DNA from 3 places in the Arthrobacter sp. NicSoilB8 genome. Region 1 is predicted to be linked to each of the others. Evidence: predicted binding sites of a transcription regulator. Region 1 holds the regulator's gene; each other region holds the start of a gene.

Region 1 (7,449 bases):
GACGGCCAGCACGAAATGGCCCGGCAGGTGGCGCGCGCAATCGACAGCGGCGACCACCTGCTGGTCCAGGCCGGCACCGGCACCGGCAAGTCCTTGGCCTACCTGATACCGCTGATCGCCCATTCGCTGACCAGCGACAAGCCCACCTTGGTCTCCACGGCCACCCTGGCACTGCAGACGCAGATTGTCGGCCGCGACCTGCCCAGGCTGCTCAAGGCCATCACGCCGGCGCTGGAACGGCCCGTCAAGGTCGCCCTGGTGAAGGGGCGGGCCAACTATGTGTGCCGGCACAAGCTCGAAGGCGGCTTCCCGTCCGAGGAACCATCGGAGGGGCAGCTGTTCTCCCTCGGTGAGGACACGTCCGTGCCGCACTTCGCCGCCGCGCTCGGCGGCCCGTCCTCCCAGCTCGGCAAGGAGGTAGTCCGCCTGCGTGAATGGGCCGAGGAGACGGCGACGGGGGACCGGGACGAGCTCATGCCGGGTGTCACGGACCGCGCCTGGCGCCAGGTCTCGGTCACCTCCATGGAGTGCCTCGGAGCCCAGAAGTGCCCGCTCGCGGCCGAGTGCTTCAGCGAACTGGCGCGGCAAAATGCCGCCGACGCCGACGTCGTCGTCACCAACCATGCCATGCTCGCCGTCAGCGCCTTCGAAGGCTTGGCGGTCCTGCCCGAGTACGACGTCGTAGTGGTGGACGAGGCGCACGAACTCCAGGACCGCGTCACGGGAGCGGTCTCCGGCCAGCTCTCCGTGGCGATGGTGCACGCCGCCGCCTCCGGAGCCCGGAAGCACACGGGCATCACCGTGGACGCTTTGAACAATGCCGCCTCGCACCTGGAACTGGCCATTGACGGCGTACCCAGCGGGTTGATGCCCAACGGCCTGAACACCGAACAGCTGGACTGCATCGACCAGTTGCGCGACGCCTGCCGCGCCGCGCTGTCCGATTCCAAGGGGGACAGCTCCACGCCGGCCGACGGCGGACGCCAGCTCGCCCGGTCACGCCTGATGGTCATTCTGGAACTCTGCGAACGCCTCCTGGCCGCGCGCGAAAACCGCGAAGTTGTCTGGTTCTCCCGCAACAGCAGCTTCGACCCGGCGCAGGGCTACTCCCCGCCGGACGAGAGCGCGCCGGCCCTGATCAATGTTGCCCCGTTGAGCGTCGCGGGGCGTTTGCGTGAGGGACTGTTCGCGGACCACACCGTGATCCTGACCTCGGCCACGCTGGCCATCGGAGCGGCATTCGAGCCTGCCGCCGGAGGCCTCGGCCTCGTCGGCAGCGGTGCCCCGAGCTGGACCGGCGTCGACGTGGGATCCCCCTTCGACTATCCCAAGCAGGGCATCCTCTACGTCGCCCGGCACTTGCCCAAGCCCGGCCGCGGGACATCCCCCGAGGCCTTGGACGAACTCGAGAAGCTGATCCGCGCCTCGGGCGGCGGTGCCCTGTGCCTGTTTTCTTCGCGGCGTGCGGCGGAGGAGGCGGCCGAGGCCATGCGGCCCCGGCTGGACGTCAGCATCCTGTGCCAGGGGGAGTCGAGCATGACGGCGCTCGTGCGGCAGTTCGCAGATGAGCCGGACACGTGCTTGTTCGGCACTATGTCACTGTGGCAGGGCGTGGACGTTCCCGGGGTGTCCTGCCGCCTGGTGGTCATTGACCGGATTCCGTTCCCCCGGCCGGATGATCCGCTCATGACGGCACGCTCTCGGGCAGTGGCCCAGGCCGGCGGCAACGGCTTCATGTCCGTCTCGGCGACGCACGCCGCGATCCGCCTCGCGCAGGGGGCCGGACGGCTGATCCGCTCGACGTCGGACAAGGGTGTTGTGGCGGTGCTGGATTCGCGGCTGTCCACGGAGCGCTACGGCGGATTCCTCCGCGCAGCGCTTCCGCCCTTCTGGCCCACCACCGACCCTGCGATAGCCGTGGCCGCCCTGCAGCGCCTCGCGAAGGACTCCGGCCAGGACTAGAACTCCGGCGGGGCCGGAGTCAGGACCGGGCCTCGCGAAGGACTCCGGCCAGGACTAGAACTCCGGCCAGGACTAGGACTCCGGCGGGGCCGGAGTCAGGACCGGGGCCGGCACTAGGGCAGGGCCGGGGGCCGGAGCACCCGGATCGGCCATGTGGTCCGTGGTGGCTGCAGGGAGTGTGGTGGCTACAGGGAGCGGAGTACCGAGACGACCTTGCCCATGATCACGGCGTGATCGCCGAGGATGGGCTCGTACTGGGTGTTCTGCGGCAGCAGCCAGGTGTGGCCGTCGCGCTGGCGGAACGTCTTGACCGTGGCCTCGTCATCGAGCAGGGCGGCAACGATGTCACCGTTCACGGCGTCGCCCTGGCGGCGGACAACCACCCAGTCGCCGTCGCAGATGGCGGCATCGATCATCGAGTCGCCGGCCACCTTGAGCATGAAGAGTTCGCCGTGGCCCACGAGCTGGCGCGGCAGGGGCATGACGTCCTCCACCACCTGGTCGGCGAGGATTGGCCCGCCGGCCGCGATGCGTCCGACGAACGGCACCATGGCCGTGTCGGTGGCGCTGGCGAGTTCGGTGACGGAGAGGCCGCCGACGGCGCGGAGGCCGCTCGACTTCTCGACTCCCGAAATGGATGTGGTCCCCTCATCCAGGGTCAGTGGCATGAGCACTTCCATGGCCCGCGGGCGCTTGGGGTCGCGGCGCAGGTAGCCAAGTTTTTCAAGCTGGGAGAGCTGGTGGGTCACACTCGACAGGCTGGCGAGTCCGACCGTGTCGCCGATTTCCCGCATGGACGGCGGGTAGCCGTTGTCCGTGACGGAGCGCTGGATGGTCTCCAGGATTTTCTTCTGCCGGACGGTGAGGCTCTTGGGGGTCCGTGCGGGCTGGGCGCTCCGTGAGGTGGCCCTGCCGCCGGTGGCTTGAGTTGCCATGTTCGCCAACGCCTTTCCGTTCCACCCGGTGGCCGTGGCTGCTGCCGCCGGGAACTTCCGGCCTGAAATGTCAGACCCTCCTGATCAACTGCCTATGAACGAGTTCACAGTGGTTGTTCCTTCCCTCAAAAGTAGGCCAGCCGGAGAGCTTTTTCAAACATTTGTTCTAGCGAGTCTCGACATCGTTCGTTACTAAGTGCTAAAACAGAACAAGCAACATTCGAATATGTGTTCGATACGAAGTTTCACTTACTGACTGCACAGTTCGGTTCTATGTTCGAAGGTTTGGCCGGTTGGCGGCGAGTACGTGGAGTACGCCGGGCGGCACCGTATGGTCCAGGAGGGCTCAGTTCATGTCAGCAGCAAGCGCGTTTCACGGCACTTTTGTTCACGGCGTCACGGAACAGCACGGCAATGCACGTCGTTACGGGGCCGCGTCTTCCGCCGCCCGGTCGCAGCAGGTGCGGCAGCCAAAGCAGCCGCCGATGCGGCTCACGCGGCGTGGGCGCTTCGTCTTCTTCGGCGTCCCGCTGATCCTGCTGGCGGCGTTCATCCTGTCGTTTAGCGGGTTCCTCAACGCTCCCGCGAAGGCGGCGGATTCGGCGGACCAGCTCTCCGTGACACCCACCGTTTCCGTGACGGTGCAGCCGGGGGAGTCGCTCTGGGCCATTGCGGGGTCTGTGGCACCCGAGCGCGATCCCCGCGACGTCGTGGCCGACATCGTGCAGCTGAACAATCTCGATGCTGCGCGCGTGATGCCGGGCCAGCAGCTGTTTGTCCCGTCCAAATAGCATCCCGTAAGTACTGCCGCAGGCGTCACAGTTTCAGGGCCCGTCGAGCTACCACTTAAACTGGTCACGTGACTGACCAGCTTGAGCGCCTCAACCGACTGCCCCTTCGAACCAATCTCCGCGGCCTGCGGCCTTATGGCGCGCCCCAGCTGGACGTCCCCATCCTGCTCAACGTCAACGAGAACACTCACGGGGTTCCGGCCGATGTCCGCGCGGCCATTACTGAAGCAGTCAGCGCGGCCGCTGCCGGCCTGAACCGGTACCCGGACCGCGAGTTCACGCAATTGCGTGAAGCCCTCGCCGAGTACCTCGGCCACGGTCTCGACGCGGAGAACATCTGGGCCGCGAACGGTTCCAACGAGGTCCTCCAGCAAATCCTCCAGGCATTCGGCGGCCCCGGCCGGACCGCTCTCGGTTTCCCTCCCACCTACTCGATGTACCCGCTGCTGGCCTCCGGCACGGATACGGGGTACATCGTCGGGGCCCGGGCGGCAGACTACGGACTCAGCGCGGAATCGGCAGCCCGGCAGGTCCGGGAACTTCAGCCGAACATCGTCTTCCTCTGCTCCCCGAACAACCCCACCGGCACGGGTCTCGGACTTGATGTCGTCGAGGCCGTCTATGACGCGGGCGAGGCCAGCCAGACCGTCGTGATTGTCGACGAGGCCTACCACGAGTTCGCCCACGACGGAACGCCGAGTGCGCTCACACTGCTGCCCGGCCGGGAACGGCTCATCGTCTCGCGCACCATGAGCAAGGCCTTCGCCCTCGCCGGCGCGCGGCTCGGGTACATGGCCGCGGCTCCGGAAGTTGCCGACGCCCTGCGCCTGGTCCGTCTCCCGTACCACTTGTCCGCCATTACCCAGGCGACGGCCCTGGCTGCCCTGCAGCACCGGACGGCGCTCATGGCGGACGTCGAGGACATCAAGCGCCAGCGCGACAGGATCGTGTCCGAACTGACCCGGCTGGGCCTCACGCCGGCCGCGTCGGATTCGAACTACGTGTTCTTTGGCGGACTGGAGAACCCGCACGAAGTCTGGCAGGGCCTGCTGGATGCCGGAGTCCTCATTCGCGACGTCGGCATCCCGGGGCACCTTCGCGTGACCGCCGGCACTGAGACGGAAACCACAGCCTTCCTTGAAACCCTTGAACGCATCCTGACCAGCCCCGCAAAACTGCAGGCCTAGACTTGACGGGGAGCCAGAGCGCCCCGCCAGACAGCCCAGCACCCTGCCTTCTTCCAAAGGACACATCTACATGAGCAACACCGGATCCACCGCCGCCGAGGGCCGGACCGCACGCATGGAACGGACCACCAGCGAGTCCTCGGTCCTGGTCGAGATCAACCTGGACGGCACCGGGGTCTCTGATATCAGCACGTCGGTCCCTTTCTATGACCACATGCTGACGGCCCTGAGCAAGCACTCCCTGATTGACATGACCGTCAAGGCCACCGGAGACACCCATATCGATGTCCACCACACCGTTGAGGACGTGGCCATCACCTTCGGCGAGGTTCTGCGGACCGCCCTGGGCAACAAGGCCGGGATCCGTCGCTTTGGCGAGGCGACCGTCCCACTGGATGAGGCTCTCGCGCAGGCCGTCGTCGACGTCTCCGGCCGTCCGTACCTGGTACACGCCGGCGAACCGGCAGGCCAGGAATACCACCTGATCGGCGGCCACTTCACGGGCTCCCTCACCCGCCACGTCTTTGAGGCGATCACGCTTCACGCCGGGATCTGCCTGCACATGAACGTCACTGCCGGACGCGACCCCCACCACATCGTCGAGGCCCAGTTCAAGGCCTTTGCCCGGGCACTGCGCGCGGCCGTCGAACCGGATCCCCGCGTCGAAGGCATTCCATCCACAAAGGGTGCCTTGTGACCGGCCCGATACTCCGCGACGGCGCCATCATCGATCCCGCCGCCGGGACCAGGCCGGCCTCTCCGGAGGGAAAGCCCACCGTCACGGTGCTGGACTACGGCTCCGGGAATGTCCGCTCTGCCGTGCGTGCCCTGGAGCGGGCCGGCGCCGAGGTCATCCTCAGCTCCAAGCCCGAAGACGTCCTGAACGCCGACGGCCTCGTCGTCCCTGGCGTCGGTGCCTTCGAAACCGTCATGCGCGAACTCAAGGCCGTGGATGCCATCCGCATGATCGGCCGCCGTGTCGCCGGAGGTCGCCCCGTGCTTGCCATCTGCGTCGGGCTGCAGGTGCTGTTTGAGGCCGGCGTCGAGCACGGCACCGAAGCCGAAGGCATGGGGGAGTGGCCCGGTAAGGTCGAGCTGCTGCCCGCCGACGTCGTGCCCCACATGGGCTGGAACACCGTCTCCGTGCCTGTTGGGTCCAGACTGTTCGCGGGCGTTGAGGGCGAGCGCTTCTACTTCGTGCACTCCTACGGTGTCCAGCACTGGGACTTCGATGTCATCCAGCCCCGGATGGCCGCGCCCCTGGTGACGTGGTCAGAGCACGGTGCCCCGTTCATCGCGGCCGTCGAAAACGGACCGCTGTGCGCCACCCAGTTCCACCCGGAGAAGTCCGGCGATGCCGGCGCCCGGCTGCTGCGCAACTGGGTCCAGGGCCTGCGACCGGCAACCCCGGAATCCGCAGCTGCCGAGGCCGCAGCCGTGGAACCCGCGGCCCCGGAACAGACCGCCTAGATGTGGTCCCTGGTGCTCATGGGCGTCGCCGGCCTGCTGGTTGGCGGCGCGATCTCTTTCCGGCAGCAGAAGAGTCCGCTCTGGGTGCAGATTGTGTTCTACATCCTGGCAGGCATGTCGCTGCTGGCCGCCTACCTCCTGACCCTGTCGGCGTCCTGACGGCCCGGCCACGTTACCAACCATCCATTCCCAAGCTGAGGACTCCACGATGACCACCGAAACCCCGCTGCCCGTACTCGAGCTTCTGCCCGCTGTCGACGTCGTCAACGGCCAGGCCGTCCGGCTCGTGCAGGGCGAAGCCGGCAGCGAGACGAGCTACGGCACTCCGCTGGAGGCCGCACTCAACTGGCAGGAGCAGGGCGCTGAATGGGTGCATCTGGTCGATCTCGACGCCGCGTTCGGGCGAGGCTCCAACGCCGAACTGCTGCGCGAGGTCGTGGGGCGGCTGGACATCAAGGTGGAGCTCTCCGGCGGCCTGCGCGACGACGAGTCCCTTGAGAAGGCCCTCGACCTGGGCGTCGCCCGCGTCAATCTGGGCACCGCGGCACTGGAAAACCCGGAGTGGACCCACCGGGTGATTGAACGCTTCGGCGACAAGATCGCCGTCGGCCTGGACGTCCGGGGCACCACCCTCGCCGGCCGGGGCTGGACCAAGGAAGGCGGGGACCTCTGGGAGGTGCTGGGCCGTCTCGAGGACGCTGGCTGCGCCCGGTACGTCGTCACCGATGTGACCAAGGACGGCACGCTCCAGGGCCCCAACGTCGAACTGCTGCGTCAGATGGTTGAGAAGACCGGCAAGCCCGTTGTCGCCTCCGGCGGCATTTCCAGCCTCGAGGACCTCCTGGTCCTGCGGTCCCTGGTCCCGCTCGGCGTCGAGGGCGCCATCATCGGCAAGGCCCTCTACAGCGGCAATTTCACCCTGCCTGAGGCCCTCGACGTCGCCGGCCGCCGCTAGGCGGTCAGCAGTCATGACGCACACCCACGAGCCCCACGACGGCGCGCGGGCAGGCACCGGAGCGGCTCCCGTCCGGCATCTGCCCGGACACATCGCGGCTGCCCTTGCTGGCGCCGGCGGTGCCACAGACTCCGCCGGTCAACCGTGGG
Region 2 (7,449 bases), 1.5 Mb from region 1:
ATGGGAGCAGCGGCGGCGGCATGCACCGCTATGACGCCTACCGCCACTGCCAGGAGCCCATGTCCGTGGTGGACCCTGAGCGACGGAGCGCGCACGGGCCAGTTTCCAATCACGCCGGGACCCCGGACTTTCTGGGGGACTACCTCCGGACACGCGTCCTGCGGTGCAGGTGCGGCTTCCAAATGGACGTACCCCGCCGCTGACCGGCGGCATCCTCCGGGGAACGCATGATGCTCCAATCCGGCAACTGAGTACTTACTGGAGATAATCCGGAGCCGCTTCCAGGCCGAAGTAACCCTCAAGGGTGGCGGTGACTCTAAGGGCGAGGTCCGGTCCCACATAGCGCAGATGCCATGGCTCGTAGGTGTAGCCGGTAGTGGCCTCGGCCCCGGCCGGGTATCGGATGATGAATCCGTACTTCGGGCCGTTCTTAGCCGCCCACTGGCCCGCCGGGGTGTTTGCGAAACAGGCCTGCAGGGCGCAGGTTCCGCTGGCATTGCCGATGTCCATGGCCAGGCCGGTCTGGTGTTCGCTGTAGCCGGGCCTGGCGGCAATAGTATCCGCCGTAGCCTGTCCGTACTGGCGCACGTAGCTGTCATAGAGGCTGGCCTGCTGGCTGAAGGAACGGTAGCCGCTGATCGGTATGATGTTCACGCCGGCCGCCTTGGCGGCTTTGGCAAACTGCTTGTAGGCGTCCGCGGCCGGTGCCCGCAGCTGTTCCCCCTGGACCCTGACCAGCGACCCCGGCACGTACGTGGCCGGGTTCAGCTGCCGGTGCTTGTTGACCACCACCTGCAGGCTGGAGGCGGAATCGATGTCGTAGCCCACCGCCGCGACTGCCGTCACCGACGGTGCGATCATGCCAAGCGAAAGCACAAGCCCCGCCACAGCACCTGAGATCCTGCTGAGTCTTTTTAGCACGATGGCTCCCAAGAAGTGTCCGGAACAGTTGCGGGAACTTTACCGGCCTGTAGGTGCCGTAGTCGAGGGGCGGATGGTCGGAACTGCCGTCCAGGAAGACTCCGAACTTGTGCGGCAGGTGATGGGCATCAGCTTCGGGGAGGCCCCGGACGATTCGGGACCGTAATTTTGCCGCAGGAGGTCCACGGCCCGGTCCGGTTGCATATTCTCTGCAGCGTGACGGCGGCGTCGGTCGTACTGCTGGGTGCCTCACGTGACCTCGTCGAGCACCGAGGGGGACCTCTGGCCGGGTTGTGCCGTCGCGCCTGGAATTGAGGTGGGCGCAACCGGGCAAGGCACCTCGAGGGGTACTGGAGAGCCGGCAACAAGGCTAGCGCCAGCGGTACGATTCCAGCGCGCGAAGCAAGGGAGCGGGGCTGCCTCTTAGATGGTCAACGGGGCGGGCTCCGGCAAGTTCCCTCGACGGAGTGACCATCCAGATCGTGAAGTAGTTGTGCGGGATCTGCAGCTCCAGCGCCCGGCGAAAAAGTCCAAGGACGGCCGGGTGGAGCAGCCCGCCCGGAAGGAACTGGAATCCCGGGCAGAAAGTGCCGTCGTCGATGAAGACGCGCACGAGTTGCCGCGTCACGGGTTCGGGGTCCTCCATGAGCTCGGAGAGCCGTCGTTGCACCTGCCCGAGGGTCGGCAGCGTGAATTCGGTCCTGATCGCTTCCCATACCTGACCGCTGATTGACCGGCTGTTTGTTGCCACCGTTGCCTAGTCGCCGTCTCTGTTGTCTTCCAGGAGCCACTGCGTGGAGTGCGGATCCCGGAGGAGCGTGAAAGTCCGCAGCGCAGAGTTGGAGCCAAGGACCCGCACTTGCCAGTGCTCGACGTTCCCCAGGTCGCCGCCGTCTGCGGCGGCTGCGGGTCTGGTATCCGGCCAAGGGTTCCTTCCGAACCAGTGCTGGGGGTCGGTGCCGGGATCGACGAGCCAGATTTGGCCGTCGTGCCGGATGGCAAGAGGTTTGCCTGCCGCATCGGTTCGGACCTGCAGGCCGCGGGTCTGGGAGGGGGCTTCGGGTGTGAGAGTCATGCGTGGGTTCTTTCGTGCTGCGGGGTGCGGATGGGTTGGGGTCTAGGCGGCTTTGACGAGGGGGAGTTCGTCCCAGTGGGTGGTGTAGCGGGGGGAGAGCATGTCCCGTTTCATGGTCCAGTCCGGGCCGCCGCGTATTCCGGCGTGGCCGAGGCCGATGGAGCCGCGCCCGTACCGGCGGGTGACATCCTCCAGGAGGGTTCCGACGCGGCGTTCCTCGTGCGGGTTTTCGAACAGGGCAAGGGGTGCCTGGTTTCCGGTGGGCCGGAGGTCGGTGACCATGATGCCAGCCCTGGCGTACCTGATGCCCTCGAGGATATGGGGTAGGAGGGCGTGGGCGGCCTTGGTGAGAAGCACGGGATCGGCGGTGGGCATCGGCAGCGGCACGCACACGGAAGGGTAGGAGGTGGCTTTCGGGTTGAAGTGTGAGGTGCCGGCGAACGCGGTGAGGACCTTGGCCTGGAGTCCGTGCTTGGCGAGCCGCGCCGAGGCCTGCTGGCCGTAGACGGAGAGGACCTGCCGCATCCCGGCCGCGGTGGTGATGGGGGTCGCGAAGGAGCGGGAAAAGATCAGCTGGTCCCGGCCGACCCGTTCTTCCTCCATCGGGATGCATGGGGTGCCCTGAAGTTCCAGGACGGTGCGCATCATGACGACGGAGAAGCGGTCCCGGATCATGACCGGGTCGGCCCGGGACAGGTCAAGGATGGACTGAATCCCGGTTGCGTTCAGCCGCTTGGTCAGTCGCGCGGCGACACCCCAGATCTCAATGACTGAAAGGCGGCGCATCAGGGATTCCCTGTCCGCGGCGGGCACGGAGCCCCAATGGCAGACCCCGTCGAACGTCGGGTTGTGCTTGGCCCACTTGTTGGCCAGTTTCGCCAGGGTCTTCGTGGGCGCGATCCCGACGCAGACCGGTACCCCGACGTTGCGCCGCACCGCCGACTTCATGGTCCGGCCCTGGGCCAGCAGGTCCTCCGGGGTGCCTTTGACGCCGAGGAAGGCCTCGTCGATGCTGTAGACCTCCAGCCATGCCGAGTACCTCCCCAGCAACTGCATGACCCGGGCGCTGATGTCGCCGTAGAGCTCGTAGTTGCTGGACAGGGCAACGAGTCCCCACTCCTTGGCCCGTGGGGCGAGTTTGAACCACGGCTCACCCAGGGGGATGCCGAGGGCCTTGGCTTCCGGGGACCGGGTGACGGCGCAGCCGTCGTTGTTGGACAGGACCACCACCGGCCGGCCCTCCAGGGACGGGTCGAACGCGCGCTCGGCGGAGGCATAGAAGCAGTTCACGTCCACGTGCGCGATCTGCGGCATGTGCCGCATCGGGGCGGGCTTAGACATGGCGTGCCTCAAACATGGTGTAGGCAGCGGGTCGCGACGCCCCAGATGACCAGGTTCGAGACTGAGGGGACCCGGATGTCCGGGTACGCGGGGTTCTCCGCCTGCAGCACGACGCCTGATGCCGTGATCCGCAGCCGCTTGATGGTCAGTTCCCCGTCCAGGACGGCGATCACCACGGACCCGTCCTTCGGTTCCAGGGCCCGGTTTACGATCAGTTCATCGCCGTCGCTGATGCCGGCGCCCTCCATCGAGTCACCGGAGACCCGCACCACATAGGTGCTGGTGATGTCCTTGATCAGGTGCTCGTTCAAGTCAATGCGGCGATCGAAGTAGTCCTGTGCCGGCGAGGGATAACCGGCCGCAACGGGGACCGGAGAGATCAGCACCGACAACAGCGACATGCCCGCGTCTATCACGCGGGGACCTACAACAACGCCCACAACACACCTTTATTCGAATATATGTTCGATTCTTTCAGTGTAGCGGTAGGGGCCGACAAAAGATGTTCCCCACCATGTTGCATCTCGTGAATGACGCATTTTGGGGGAGTGAACCTGCTGGTGGCCAGGAGGGTGGAAAAATTTCGCTGTCGAGGTAGTCGGGGAAACTGCCCGGGTGGGCGGGGCGACGTCGCTAGTCGGCGAGGATGCGGTAGAGCGCGCGGCGGGTTTCATCGATTTTTTCCATCGCGGCGAGGCGCTGTTCCTCGGTCGCCGAGAAGCGGAACTGGTGGATGACTCCCATGAGTTTTCCCACGCTCTCATGAAATGCCGGGCCGGATCCCTGAGTGTCTGTGTTCCACGCGTTCCCCAGCTCCTCGGCGTGATCGGCCACGTATGCCCTGCCCGCCTCAGTGAGGGTGAACTCGGTGCGCTTGCCGTCACCGAGCGGAGCGATGAGTTCTTCATCCACGAGCTGCTGCAGCGTCGGGTACACGGAGCCCGGGCTGGGACGCCAGGCGCCGGACGTCTTTTCGGCGATGGTCTTGATCAGGCCGTAGCCGTTGGAGGGTGATTCGGCCAAGAGGGAGAGAATCGCCGAACGGACGTCGCCCCTGCTGGCCCGCCGTGGACCGCCGGGACCGAAGCCCGGCCCGAAGCCAGGGCCGAAGCCCGGACCAAAACCCGGCCCAAACCCGCGGCCCGGACCGAATGCGCCGTGTCCGTGGGGTCCGCGGCGGCTCCTGCCGCGCCCGAAGCGTCCCGAGGCGGGTCCGCCGTCGGTGAATTTGTCGTCGTGCATGCCTTTCATGACGGCATCGTCCTTCCACTTAAGTTGCGTTGTCCCTGAGGGCCGCCGATCTTCCGGCGATAGTTAACGATATATCGGTGAATATCGTCGGTCAAGAGGCGATTCAACTGGATGGCCGTTTAGTTTGCCGGTGTTTCCGCAGCCCTCCTGCGTCCCCGGAGTTTCGCCGGAGAGTTGCCAGGTGGTGCCCAGCACAGCGGTCAAGGCCATGGCGGCCAGCGCCGACTTAAGTCCGGTGCGGCCGGCGGTCAGCGGGGCGATGGGGCGGTAGATGATCATCGGGGGTACTCCTTGGCGCGGATGTTCCTTTAACCACTCTCCCGCGGAGGAATTGCTGAGGGCTTAGAGGAACCTTTGTCCTGGCTGTGCGCCTGGCCGGCCCCTTAGCGCAGGAGTGCGGCTTTGCTCCGTGGGAGACTTTCTGCCATGGAGCCAATTGATTGTCTGGTCATCTACGTTCCCACCGAAGCTGCGCACGCTGTCCGGCAGGCCATTGGCGACGCCGGGGCGGGCACCCTGGGCAACTACTCGCACTGCTCGTTCAGCCTCGAAGGCACGGGGCGCTTCACACCGCTGCCGGGTGCGACCCCGGTCTTCGGCACCGTCAATTCCCCCCAAGAGGTGCCGGAAACCCGGATCGAGGCAATCTACCCTCGCTCCCGACGCAATGCCGTCCTCGAGGCCGCACTTTCCGCGCATCCGTACGAGACGCCGGCGTTCATGACCTTTCCGGCGGATGCCAGCCTGCCGGACAGAACCGGTTCCGCGGACTAGCACACGTACAGTGCTCGGCGCCCTTGCCGTGTTCCGGTTGTTGTTCATCATCGGGTCTCGCGTTCCTGATTGCGCTGAGTCGACGGCGAGCCAGGGCACCGGGCGGCGAAGAAGCGAGGCCCTCACAGGAATCCGACAGATGCGCGAGGAACAACCGTGAGCTACGAACGAGACCTGATTTTCAGTCTGCGTATCCGCGGGCTCTCGGACGATGAGATCACTCGGACCCTGGCGGACGTCCGCGCACACGAGGCCGCCACCGCGGGCTGAGCACTCACACGGACAGCATGACAGCCGTTCAAGCCGCGAACGATTCGCGGCACCGCGGAGGTGATTCGGTCACGCCGCCGGCGTCGCGGCCGATTGCTCGATCGTGACGATGCCGGCGTCGCCGTCGACGTGGATCCGCTGCCCGCTGGTCAGCCTTTGGGTGGCCACCCCCGTGCCGAGTACGGCCGGGATGCCGTACTCGCGGGCCACGATCGAGCTGTGGCTCAGCGGGCCGCCGACGTCGGTGACCACGGCGGAGGCCATCGCGAACAGTGAGGTCCAGGCCGGAGTGGTGATGCGGGCCACCAGAACGTCGCCGGGCATCATCCGGCCGAAGTCCTGGGGCCCGCTCAGCACGCGCGCGGGAGCCGTGACCTGGCCCGAGCTGGCGCCGGCGCCTTTGATGACGTCGCCGAGCTGATCCTGCGGGCCCGCCGGCATCATCGACCCGAAGGCCCGCTCCATCCATCGGCTCTCCGGCAGCAGCTGCGGGGCGGCGGCCTTGGCCTGTCCCCGCCATAGCATCTTGCGCTCTGCGACGGCACCGGCGCGGACGGGCCGGTCTGCCCCGGTAATCGCCACCGCGGCCGGTGTGCCCGGCCCGGCAAGGCCGAACTCGACGGTGCTGCGCAGCTCCCCGTGACGCAGCCAGAAGACGTCGCCGGGCTCGGCGATGACAGCGGAGTCGACCAGCCGTCGTCCGAGCTCGAACAGCATCCGCCGCAGCAGCGGCCAGGCCAGGCCGACGTCGGCCAGGGCATCCTCGCGGATCGGGGCCGCATGCTGGGCCCACCGGAGCAGGCGGAGGAAAGCGGCCCGGCGGTTCGGTCCGAGCCGGGCGGCCGTTCGGCTGGTTTCGTCCTCCCGGCGGGCGGCCGACAGCCGCTGCCGCTCATACGGATCGTTGCCCTGTCCGCGCAGGTAGAACTTCACCGTCTCCAGCAGCGGCGAGGGATCGTCGGCCGGCACCGGGCTGACGAAGTCCAGGTTGTAGACCGCATGGCCGAACCGGCCAAGATGCTCCTGGAAGCGGGGATGCCATTGCTGCCACAGTGCCGGGTCCATCCCGGCAGGCGGGGCGCCGGTGCGCTGCGACTCGACCAGCGCCGCCGTGGGTTCCTTGAGGATCGCCGGCGCCAGCGCCGGAACTTCCCGGGCCCAGACGGCGAGGTCGTAGAGCGACTTCTCGGCCCGGATGGGTTCGCTGTCGTAGCCGAGGAGGAACGTCTGGGCGGGGGGATCCCCGTCGCGCCGCACGAACTTGTCGTAATACATCCGGAAGGAGATTTCGCTGGTCGCGGCGATCGGAATGATGGACTGCACGGCCGTGTAGTAGACGGTGCCGGCGTCCAGCAGCGTCTGCACACCCTCCAGCAGTTCCTCTCCGGAGAGCTCCACGACGGGCTTCGCCGACCAGTCCTTGATCACCTTCTCGTAGCGGGGATGCGAGAACTCCCGCCAGCCGGCAACTCCCATGTGCGCCTTGCCGCGGGCCAGCGCACGGACCGCGGTCAGCGACCTGCCCATCACCCGCCACATTCCCGAATTGCGGTAATAGTAATAGGCGTAACCGTTGATGGTGGGCAGTCCGACGTCGTCCTCGCGGATGACGTTCTTGCCGACGGCGCCGGCCATCAAGGCCCTCAGCGACCGGGACACCGAGCCGTCAATGAGGTCGGCGAACAGCGGCGAGAGCGGGTCGGGCAACTGTTCCACGATGCTCGCCCGGAAGTAGAGCCCGTGCCGGTAGGGCACCGGCCAGGTGTCCGGGATGTCGGCCTCCGGTTCGGGCAGGGCGGTGATGGGCCGGGATTGCA
Region 3 (7,449 bases), 1.1 Mb from region 1:
CACAATGAGGTCCACGTCCGCCGGGAACGGATCACCGACGTTGTATTCGAGCAGCTCCGGCGTGTAGCCGTGCCAGCGCAGCCGCTGCGCGAGGACCAGGGCATTGCCCCAGTCGCCGTAAATGTTCATGTCCCGCGGGTAGAGCTGCAGGACCCGGATGGTGCCCTTGCTGGGGACAGCCGGGTTTTCGGGCGGGAGCTCGTGGCCGAAGGAGGGCCCGTGCGCGGATTCCGGGGACTGGGGGGTCATGAGACCACCTCTACTGTGGTGATTTTGGACAGCTCGCGGCGGATGGCGAGCATGGCCGTGTACGTGCAGAAGATCCTTTTCGGCTTGCCTTGGGCGCCGCGGATGAACGCTGCCAGTGCCGGCGCGATCTCCGTGTCCACTGCGCCGATGGCGACGTCGTCGTACTGCAGCCGCAGCGCCATGTCGTAAGCGCGGGAGCCCGTGAGCTGGTCCACGCCGCCGTCGCGCAGGGTGTCGAATTCGACGTCCCACAGCCAGGACATGTCCCGGCCGTCAGCATAGTTGTCGTTGATGGCGATCATCGTCGCGTAGCCCGCGGCAGGGAAGGACTTCAGGCCAAGCCGGAAGCCGCTGGGGTTTTTAACCAGGACGAGTTCCAGCGGCAGGCCGTCGACCACCAGGCTTTCGCCGCGGCCGAATGCCGGCGCCACCTTGGACAGCGCCGAGACCAGGCCGGCCTGGTCGGTGCCCGTGCCGCGGGCCCCCGAGATCGCCCGTGCCAGGGTCAGCGCCGCGGCGGCGTTGAAGATGTTGTAGACGCCGCGCAGCTTCATCGCCGTGGTGACCGTGACGCCGTCGTACTCGAAATCGGCGTCATCGGCGCCCACGCGGCGCAGCACGACGTCGGCTGCCGGCCGGGCGGGGGCGGCCGGCACCGGGCTGCCCGGGGCGGCTCGCATGTCATCGTCGTTGGGGAAGGTGCTCAGCAGCGAATCGTCGAGCCCGAAGTAGAGCACCTCCGGCCCGTCCAGGGTGGCGGCGATCCGGGCGACGCGGGGGTCTTCCCGGTTGAGGACCACGGTCCCGGTGGTCTTGGAGGCGATGTGCTGGAGGAGTTCGGCGGTCTTGTCGATCTCGCCGAATCGGTCCAGCTGGTCCCGGAGGACGTTGAGCAGGAGGCTGTAGCGCGGCGGGACCTTGTTGACGAAGTGCACGGCATGCGCCTCATCCAGTTCCAGGACCGCGACGTCGGCCTCCAGCCGGCCCCGCCAGTCCACCTCGCCGAGGAGCGCGGCGGCGACCCCGCGGGTGAAGTTGCTGCCGGTGCGGTTGGTGAAGACCTTCAGCCCCTGGCTCTCCAGCAGTTCCACCACCATCTTCGTGGTGGTCGTCTTCCCGTTCGTGCCACTGACGACGGCGACCCCCAGCGGCAGCGTGGACAGTGTCCGTTGCATGAAACCGGGATCGATTTTTTCGACCACAAGCCCGGGAAGGGCCGAGCCTCCGCCCCTGAGCCGGGAGACCCGGCGGACGAGCTTGCCGAGCGGAACGCTGAAGTAAAGCATGCTCTGTAATATATCCCAGCAGAGGCATGGAACCCCGCCGGCGGCGACCGGACGGAGCGGGGAGCACTATGCTGAATGAATGACCAACCCCCCTTCCACGGACCCTTCCCGCGCGGGTGCAGGCCTGCGAATAGGTGTCCTCGCGCTTCAGGGCGACTTCCGGGAGCACCTGCGTGCAGCGGAGGCCATGGGCGCCACCGGCATCGGAGTCCGCCGCCCGGCCGAACTCGACGGACTCGACGGCCTGATCATTCCCGGCGGTGAATCCACCACCATCGACAAGCTCGCCCGCGCCTTCGAACTCGCGGATCCGTTGCGCAAACTCATCGCCGACGGCCTGCCCGTTTATGGCTCCTGCGCGGGCATGATCCTGCTCGCGGACGAGATTGCCGATCCTGCGACGGACCTTGCCGGGAACCCGCAGCAGACCTTCGGCGGCTTGGACATTACCGTGCGCCGCAATGCTTTCGGCCGGCAGCGCGAGTCCTTCGAGACCGATCTCGAATTCAAGGGACTGGGCTTCAGCGACACCGGATCCGGCGTGGCTCCCGTTCATGCGGTATTTATCCGCGGCCCATGGGTGGAGCGTGTGGGTCCGGGTGTGGACGTCCTGGCGCAGGTGGAACCCGCGGACCCGGAGCATGCATCGCATGCCGCCGTCCTGCAGGGGACGGCTAGAATTGTTGCTGTGCGTTCGGGCCAGCTGCTGGCCACCTCCTTCCACCCGGAAGTGACAGGGGAGAAACGCGTGCATGAACTGTTTATTCGAATGATCAGAGGAGAAGCGTAAAGCATGTCAGGCCACTCCAAATGGGCGACGACCAAGCACAAGAAGGCGATCCTCGATAGCCGGCGGGCCAAGTCCTTCGCCAAGCTGATCAAGAACATCGAAGTCGCCGCGCGCATGGGCGGCCCGGACCTTTCCGGCAACCCGAGCCTGGAACTCGCTGTCACCAAGGCCAAGAAGACCTCGGTGCCCGCTGACAACATCGACCGCGCCATCAAGCGCGGTGCCGGCCTCACCGGCGAGGTCGTCGACTACACCGAGATCATGTACGAATGCCGCGGCCCGCAGGGTTCCGCACTGCTGATCGAGTGCCTCACCGACAACAAGAACCGCGCCGCCTCCGAGGTCCGGCTCGCCATCTCCCGCAACGGCGGCACGATTGCCGACCCCGGTTCCGTCAGCTACCTCTTCAGCCGCAAGGGCGTCGTCTCGCTGCCGAAGAACGGACTGAGCGAGGACGACGTGCTGATGGCCGTCCTGGACGCCGGCGCCGAGGAAGTCAAGGACAACGGCGACAGCTTCGAAATCCACTCCGAGCCCACCGACCTGCAGGCCATCCGGGACGCGCTGAAGGAAGCCGGCATCGAATACGACACCGACGAGGCCGAGTTCGTGCCCTCGATGCAGGTGCCGCTGGACCTCGACGCCGCCAAGAAGTTCATGAAGCTCGTGGACGCACTCGAGGAACTCGACGACGTCCAGAACGTCTACAGCAACGCCGACCTCAGCGACGAAGTGCAGGCTGCACTGGAAGCCGAGTGACCAAGCCACCCCGCGGTGGTTCCGAGGCCCGGTCTTGACGGCCCAAACGTGACGCTGCGCGTCCTGGGCGTTGACCCGGGCCTCACCCGTTGCGGCATCGGCGTCGTGGACGTCGAAAAGAACCGCCGGGCCACCATGGTGGCCTTCGGCGTCGTGGGCACCTCACCGGAGGAGAGCCTGGACCAGCGGCTGCTCGTCATTGCCACGTCCATCGACGAATGGCTGGACCTCTACGAACCCGACGTCCTCGCCGTCGAGCGGGTCTTTTCCCAGCTCAACGTCAGCACCGTCATGGGGGTGGCCCAGGCGTCCGGCGTGGTCATTGCGGCCGCCGCGCGCCGCGGCATCCCGGTGGCCCTGCACACGCCGTCGGAAGTCAAAGCCGCTGTCACGGGAAGCGGCACCTCCAACAAGGACGCCGTCACCAAACTGGTGACCAAGATCCTCCGGCTGGATGCGCCGCCCCGCCCTGCCGACGCCGCCGACGCCCTGGCGCTGGCGATCACCCACGCGTGGCGGGCCGGGAGCGGGGCCGCGGTGGCGACGACGGGGCCGGGCAGCCAGGCACTCACCCCGGCCCAGCGGGCGTGGGCCGACGCGGAGGCAAAAGCGCGCCGGGCGCGCTGAATGTCCGGCTGTGCGGCCACAGGACTTGGTAGGCTATTCGTAGATATGTTCGGATAGGCGGCCCCGCCATCTGTATTTATCGCTGTAATTTTCGCTGTATTTGTCGCTGTGCAATTTTTGCTGTAGACCCAGGAGCCCGGCCTTGATCAGTTTTCTTCGCGGAACCGTAGCGCACGTTGGCCTGTCTTCCGCCGTGATCGACCTCAACGGCGCCGGCATGAGCGTCAACGCCACGCCGCAGACCCTCAGCAGCCTGCGGGTCGGGGATGAGGGCAAGCTGTTCACGTCCCTCATCGTGCGGGAGGACTCGCTGACCCTCTTCGGCTTCGCCAGCGATGACGAACGGGAGGTGTTCGATGTCCTGCTTAGCGTCAGCGGCGTCGGTCCGCGCCTCGCCCTGGCCGTGCTGGCCGTCCACGAACCGGAGGCCATCCGGGTGGCCGCTCACTCCGGCGACGGCAAGGCCTTCACGAAGGTCCCCGGAATCGGACCGAAGGTGGCCGGCCGGATCGTGCTGGAACTCGCCGGGAAGCTCGTACCGCACGGAACCGGCGGCGCCGCGGGCACGCCGGCCCCTTTGCCGTCCGCGGAATCCGTCTGGAAGCCCCAGGTGGTCGCCGCGATGACAAGCCTCGGCTGGTCCGAAAAGGATGCCACCGCCAGCATCGAGAAGTCCCTCGCCGATTCCCCCGACCTCGCCGCGAACGGCAACGTGGCGGAAATCCTCCGCGCGACGCTGCGCTGGCTGGGGCAGGACGGCGCCCGCGCGGGAAACCGGGTAGGCGCGCGTGGCTGAGCCGTCGATCGTCACCGGGGGGGAGGAGCCGGAGGAGCGCGCCATCGAAGCCGCCCTGCGGCCCAAGAACCTGCACGACTTCGTGGGCCAGCACCGGGTCCGGAAGCAGTTGTCCCTCGTCCTGGAAGCCTCGCGCATGCGCGGCCGCAGCGCGGACCACGTGCTGCTCTCCGGCCCGCCCGGCCTCGGCAAGACCACGCTGTCCATGATCATCGCCGCCGAAATGAATGTTCCCTTGCGGATCAGCAGCGGCCCGGCCATCCAGCACGCCGGCGACCTCGCCGCCATCTTGTCCTCACTCTCCGAGGGCGAGGTCCTGTTCCTGGACGAGATCCACCGCATGTCCCGGCCGGCCGAGGAAATGCTGTACATGGCCATGGAAGACTTCCGCGTCGACATCGTCGTCGGCAAGGGCGCCGGCGCCACCGCCATCCCGCTGGAACTGCCGCCTTTCACCCTCGTCGGCGCCACCACGCGCGCCGGCCTGCTCCCCGGGCCGCTGCGTGACCGCTTCGGGTTCACCGGCCACCTTGAGTTCTACTCCGTCGAGGAGCTCGAACTCGTCCTGCGCCGGTCCGCCGGCCTGCTGGACCTCAAGGTCAACTCGGCAGGGTTCAGCGAGATCGCCGGACGGTCCCGCGGCACGCCGCGCATCGCCAACCGGCTCCTGCGCCGGGTCCGGGACTGGGCGCTCGTGCACGGCATCGAGCAGATCGATTCCCGGGCGGCGTCCGCGGCACTGGACATGTATGAGGTGGACAAGCGCGGCCTGGACCGGCTGGACCGCGCCGTTCTCGAGGCCCTCATCACCAAGTTCGGCGGGGGACCCGTGGGCCTGTCCACCCTGGCCATCGCCGTCGGCGAAGAGACCGAAACCGTGGAAACCGTCGCCGAGCCCTACCTTGTGCGTGAGGGACTGCTGGGCCGGACGCCGCGGGGACGCATTGCCCTGGCGCCGGCCTGGACGCACCTGGGCTTCGCCGTTCCCGCCGGCGTCTTCGGCCAGGACCCGCTGGAACTGTTCCAGGCCGACGAGCTGGCCGATGACCCGAGCGACGGTCCGGACAGCGGGACGGGCGGCGAATTCGGTGAAGAAACCGGTCCGGAGCGGATCCGAAACAGCCGCTAACACCGTTCCTTCAGCTTTTCCCTTTAGACTGGTATGACGCTCGGCACGTTCGGGTTTTGTTTCCGTGGGCGGAGAGCAGGAAGCCGCCGGCGGGTGGGGGATGGTCTCGCTGCCAGCTTGCTGTGCAGACCGTTGCCCGCGCCGCCCGGAGCAAACGGACGTTGCTGAAAAACAGCTATGCAAGTACAGAACGGAACAATCCCTGTGTTCGGACTTATTTCTGCCCAGACCCAGCCGCAGGCCGGCGGCGGCATCGACATCATGACGATTCTCCTGTTCGTCATGCTCGGACTCTTCGTCTTCATGATGTTCCGCCGCAACAAGAAGACCCAGCAGCAGCAGGCCCAGCTGCAGTCCAAGTTCGAGCCCGGCGTTGAGGTCATGACCAGCTTCGGACTGTTTGGCCGGATCGTCAACATCGACGAAGCGGAGAACAAGGTCACCCTGGAACTCTCCCCGGGCAACACCGCCACCGTGCACCGCCAGGCCGTCACCAAGATCGTCGAGCCTGTCGTCGCAGCCGAGGAGCCCACCGTTGTTCCCGACGATGCGTCCTCGCTGACGACCGAAAAAGTGAACGCTGACACCACGGACAGTGCGGCCGCCGCCAACGAGGCGCCGCGCAGTGAAACTCCCGAGGAAACCCTGCGCCGCCTCAACGACGAAGGCAAGAAAGACAGCTAGTCTGCCTAACTGAGCTATCCCGCGAAGCAACGGTTGCGGGCATCCGTCGGCGGGGGCCCCGTGCCCGCGCCGGCGGATCCGCCGTAAATAATAGAAAGATCGACAATGGCACGAACTGGCCCCAAAAACTCAGCCATCAGGATGCTGGTCTGGCTTGGCGTACTCATCGCCGCCATGACGGCCGTCCTGGCGGGCGGCACCCTTGCCGGCCAGGCCAGCTGGGCTCCCAAGCTCGCCCTGGACCTTGAAGGCGGCACCCAGATGATCCTGGCGCCCAAGGTTGAGGGCGATTCGGGTATCACCGAAGAACAGCTCAACCAGGCCGTGGCGATCATTCGTCAGCGCGTGGACGGCTCGGGCGTCGCAGAAGCAGAAATCAGCACGCAGTCCGGCCGCAACGTCGTGGTCAGCCTCCCGGGAACGCCTGCCAAGGAAACCCGCGCGCTGATCCAGGCATCCGCCGACATGAACTTCCGGCCCGTGCTCCAGGCAGGCGCCGGCGCGGCGGTCCCCGAGGCTTCCCGGACCCCTGAGGCGCAGCTGCCCAAGCCGACAGCCGCACCCGCCAACAGCAGCGACCAGAACTGGATCACTCCCGAGATCTACAAGCAGTTCGAAGCACTCGACTGCGACAACCCCTCCCAGGACAAGCAGCAGCGGTCTGACCCGACCAAGCCGCTGGTGACCTGTGAGCCGGCCTCGGCAAATTCGCCGGCCATCAAGTACATCCTCGGTCCGGTGGAAGTTAAGGGCTCGAACATCAAGTCCTCCTCGTTCCAGCTGCAGCGCGGCGCCCAGGGCGCGGTGACCAATGAATGGGCCGTCAACATCCAGTTCGATGACGCGGGCACGGCGAAGTTCAAGGAAGTCACCGAGCGGCTGTACCAGTTCTACGCCGCCGGCGGCGGCCAGACCGGCTCGGATCCGCGGGCCCAGTTCGCCATTGTCCTGGACGACCAGGTCATCTCCGCCCCGCGCTCCCTCGCCGTCATCACCGACGGCCGCCCGCAGATCACCGGCGGGTTTACCGAGGAATCCGCGAAGGCGCTCTCCGACCAGCTTCGTTTCGGCGCCCTGCCGATCAGCTTCGAAATCCAGAGCGAACAGCAGATCTCGGCGACACTCGGCG

What was found. The regulator LexA, encoded in region 1, represses DNA repair genes until DNA is damaged. The targets are predictions, from matches to a motif close to TCGAACANNTGTTCGA.
Region 2: umuD (translesion error-prone DNA polymerase V autoproteolytic subunit) is a predicted target of LexA. The motif match lies at 3,791-3,806, and genes of this name have one in related genera.
Region 3: ruvA (Holliday junction branch migration protein RuvA) is a predicted target of LexA. The motif match lies at 3,749-3,764, and genes of this name have one in related genera.

Annotation. Positions count from the first base shown of each region.
Region 1 is NZ_AP024655.1:1,623,875-1,631,323, forward strand. It holds gene LDO15_RS07265 (ATP-dependent DNA helicase) at 1-1,962, shown strand, start outside; gene lexA (transcriptional repressor LexA) at 2,148-2,897, opposite strand; gene LDO15_RS07275 (LysM peptidoglycan-binding domain-containing protein) at 3,383-3,688, shown strand; gene LDO15_RS07280 (histidinol-phosphate transaminase) at 3,757-4,875, shown strand; gene hisB (imidazoleglycerol-phosphate dehydratase HisB) at 4,946-5,572, shown strand; gene hisH (imidazole glycerol phosphate synthase subunit HisH) at 5,569-6,345, shown strand; gene LDO15_RS07295 (hypothetical protein) at 6,346-6,504, shown strand; gene priA (bifunctional 1-(5-phosphoribosyl)-5-((5-phosphoribosylamino)methylideneamino)imidazole-4-carboxamide isomerase/phosphoribosylanthranilate isomerase PriA) at 6,554-7,300, shown strand; gene LDO15_RS07305 (SseB family protein) at 7,314-7,449, shown strand, end outside.
Region 2 is NZ_AP024655.1:86,941-94,389, forward strand. It holds gene LDO15_RS00420 (M15 family metallopeptidase) at 256-888, opposite strand; gene LDO15_RS00425 (hypothetical protein) at 1,292-1,672, opposite strand; gene LDO15_RS00430 (hypothetical protein) at 1,679-1,996, opposite strand; gene LDO15_RS00435 (Y-family DNA polymerase) at 2,039-3,337, opposite strand; gene umuD (translesion error-prone DNA polymerase V autoproteolytic subunit) at 3,346-3,777, opposite strand; gene LDO15_RS00445 (PadR family transcriptional regulator) at 3,971-4,588, opposite strand; gene LDO15_RS00450 (hypothetical protein) at 4,652-4,867, opposite strand; gene LDO15_RS00455 (hypothetical protein) at 5,015-5,362, shown strand; gene LDO15_RS00460 (PEP/pyruvate-binding domain-containing protein) at 5,702-7,449, opposite strand, start outside.
Region 3 is NZ_AP024655.1:2,757,493-2,764,941, reverse strand. It holds gene LDO15_RS12440 (glutamine amidotransferase) at 1-249, opposite strand, end outside; gene LDO15_RS12435 (Mur ligase family protein) at 246-1,535, opposite strand; gene pdxT (pyridoxal 5'-phosphate synthase glutaminase subunit PdxT) at 1,615-2,325, shown strand; gene LDO15_RS12425 (YebC/PmpR family DNA-binding transcriptional regulator) at 2,329-3,084, shown strand; gene ruvC (crossover junction endodeoxyribonuclease RuvC) at 3,133-3,711, shown strand; gene ruvA (Holliday junction branch migration protein RuvA) at 3,854-4,507, shown strand; gene ruvB (Holliday junction branch migration DNA helicase RuvB) at 4,500-5,636, shown strand; gene yajC (preprotein translocase subunit YajC) at 5,898-6,320, shown strand; gene secD (protein translocase subunit SecD) at 6,426-7,449, shown strand, end outside.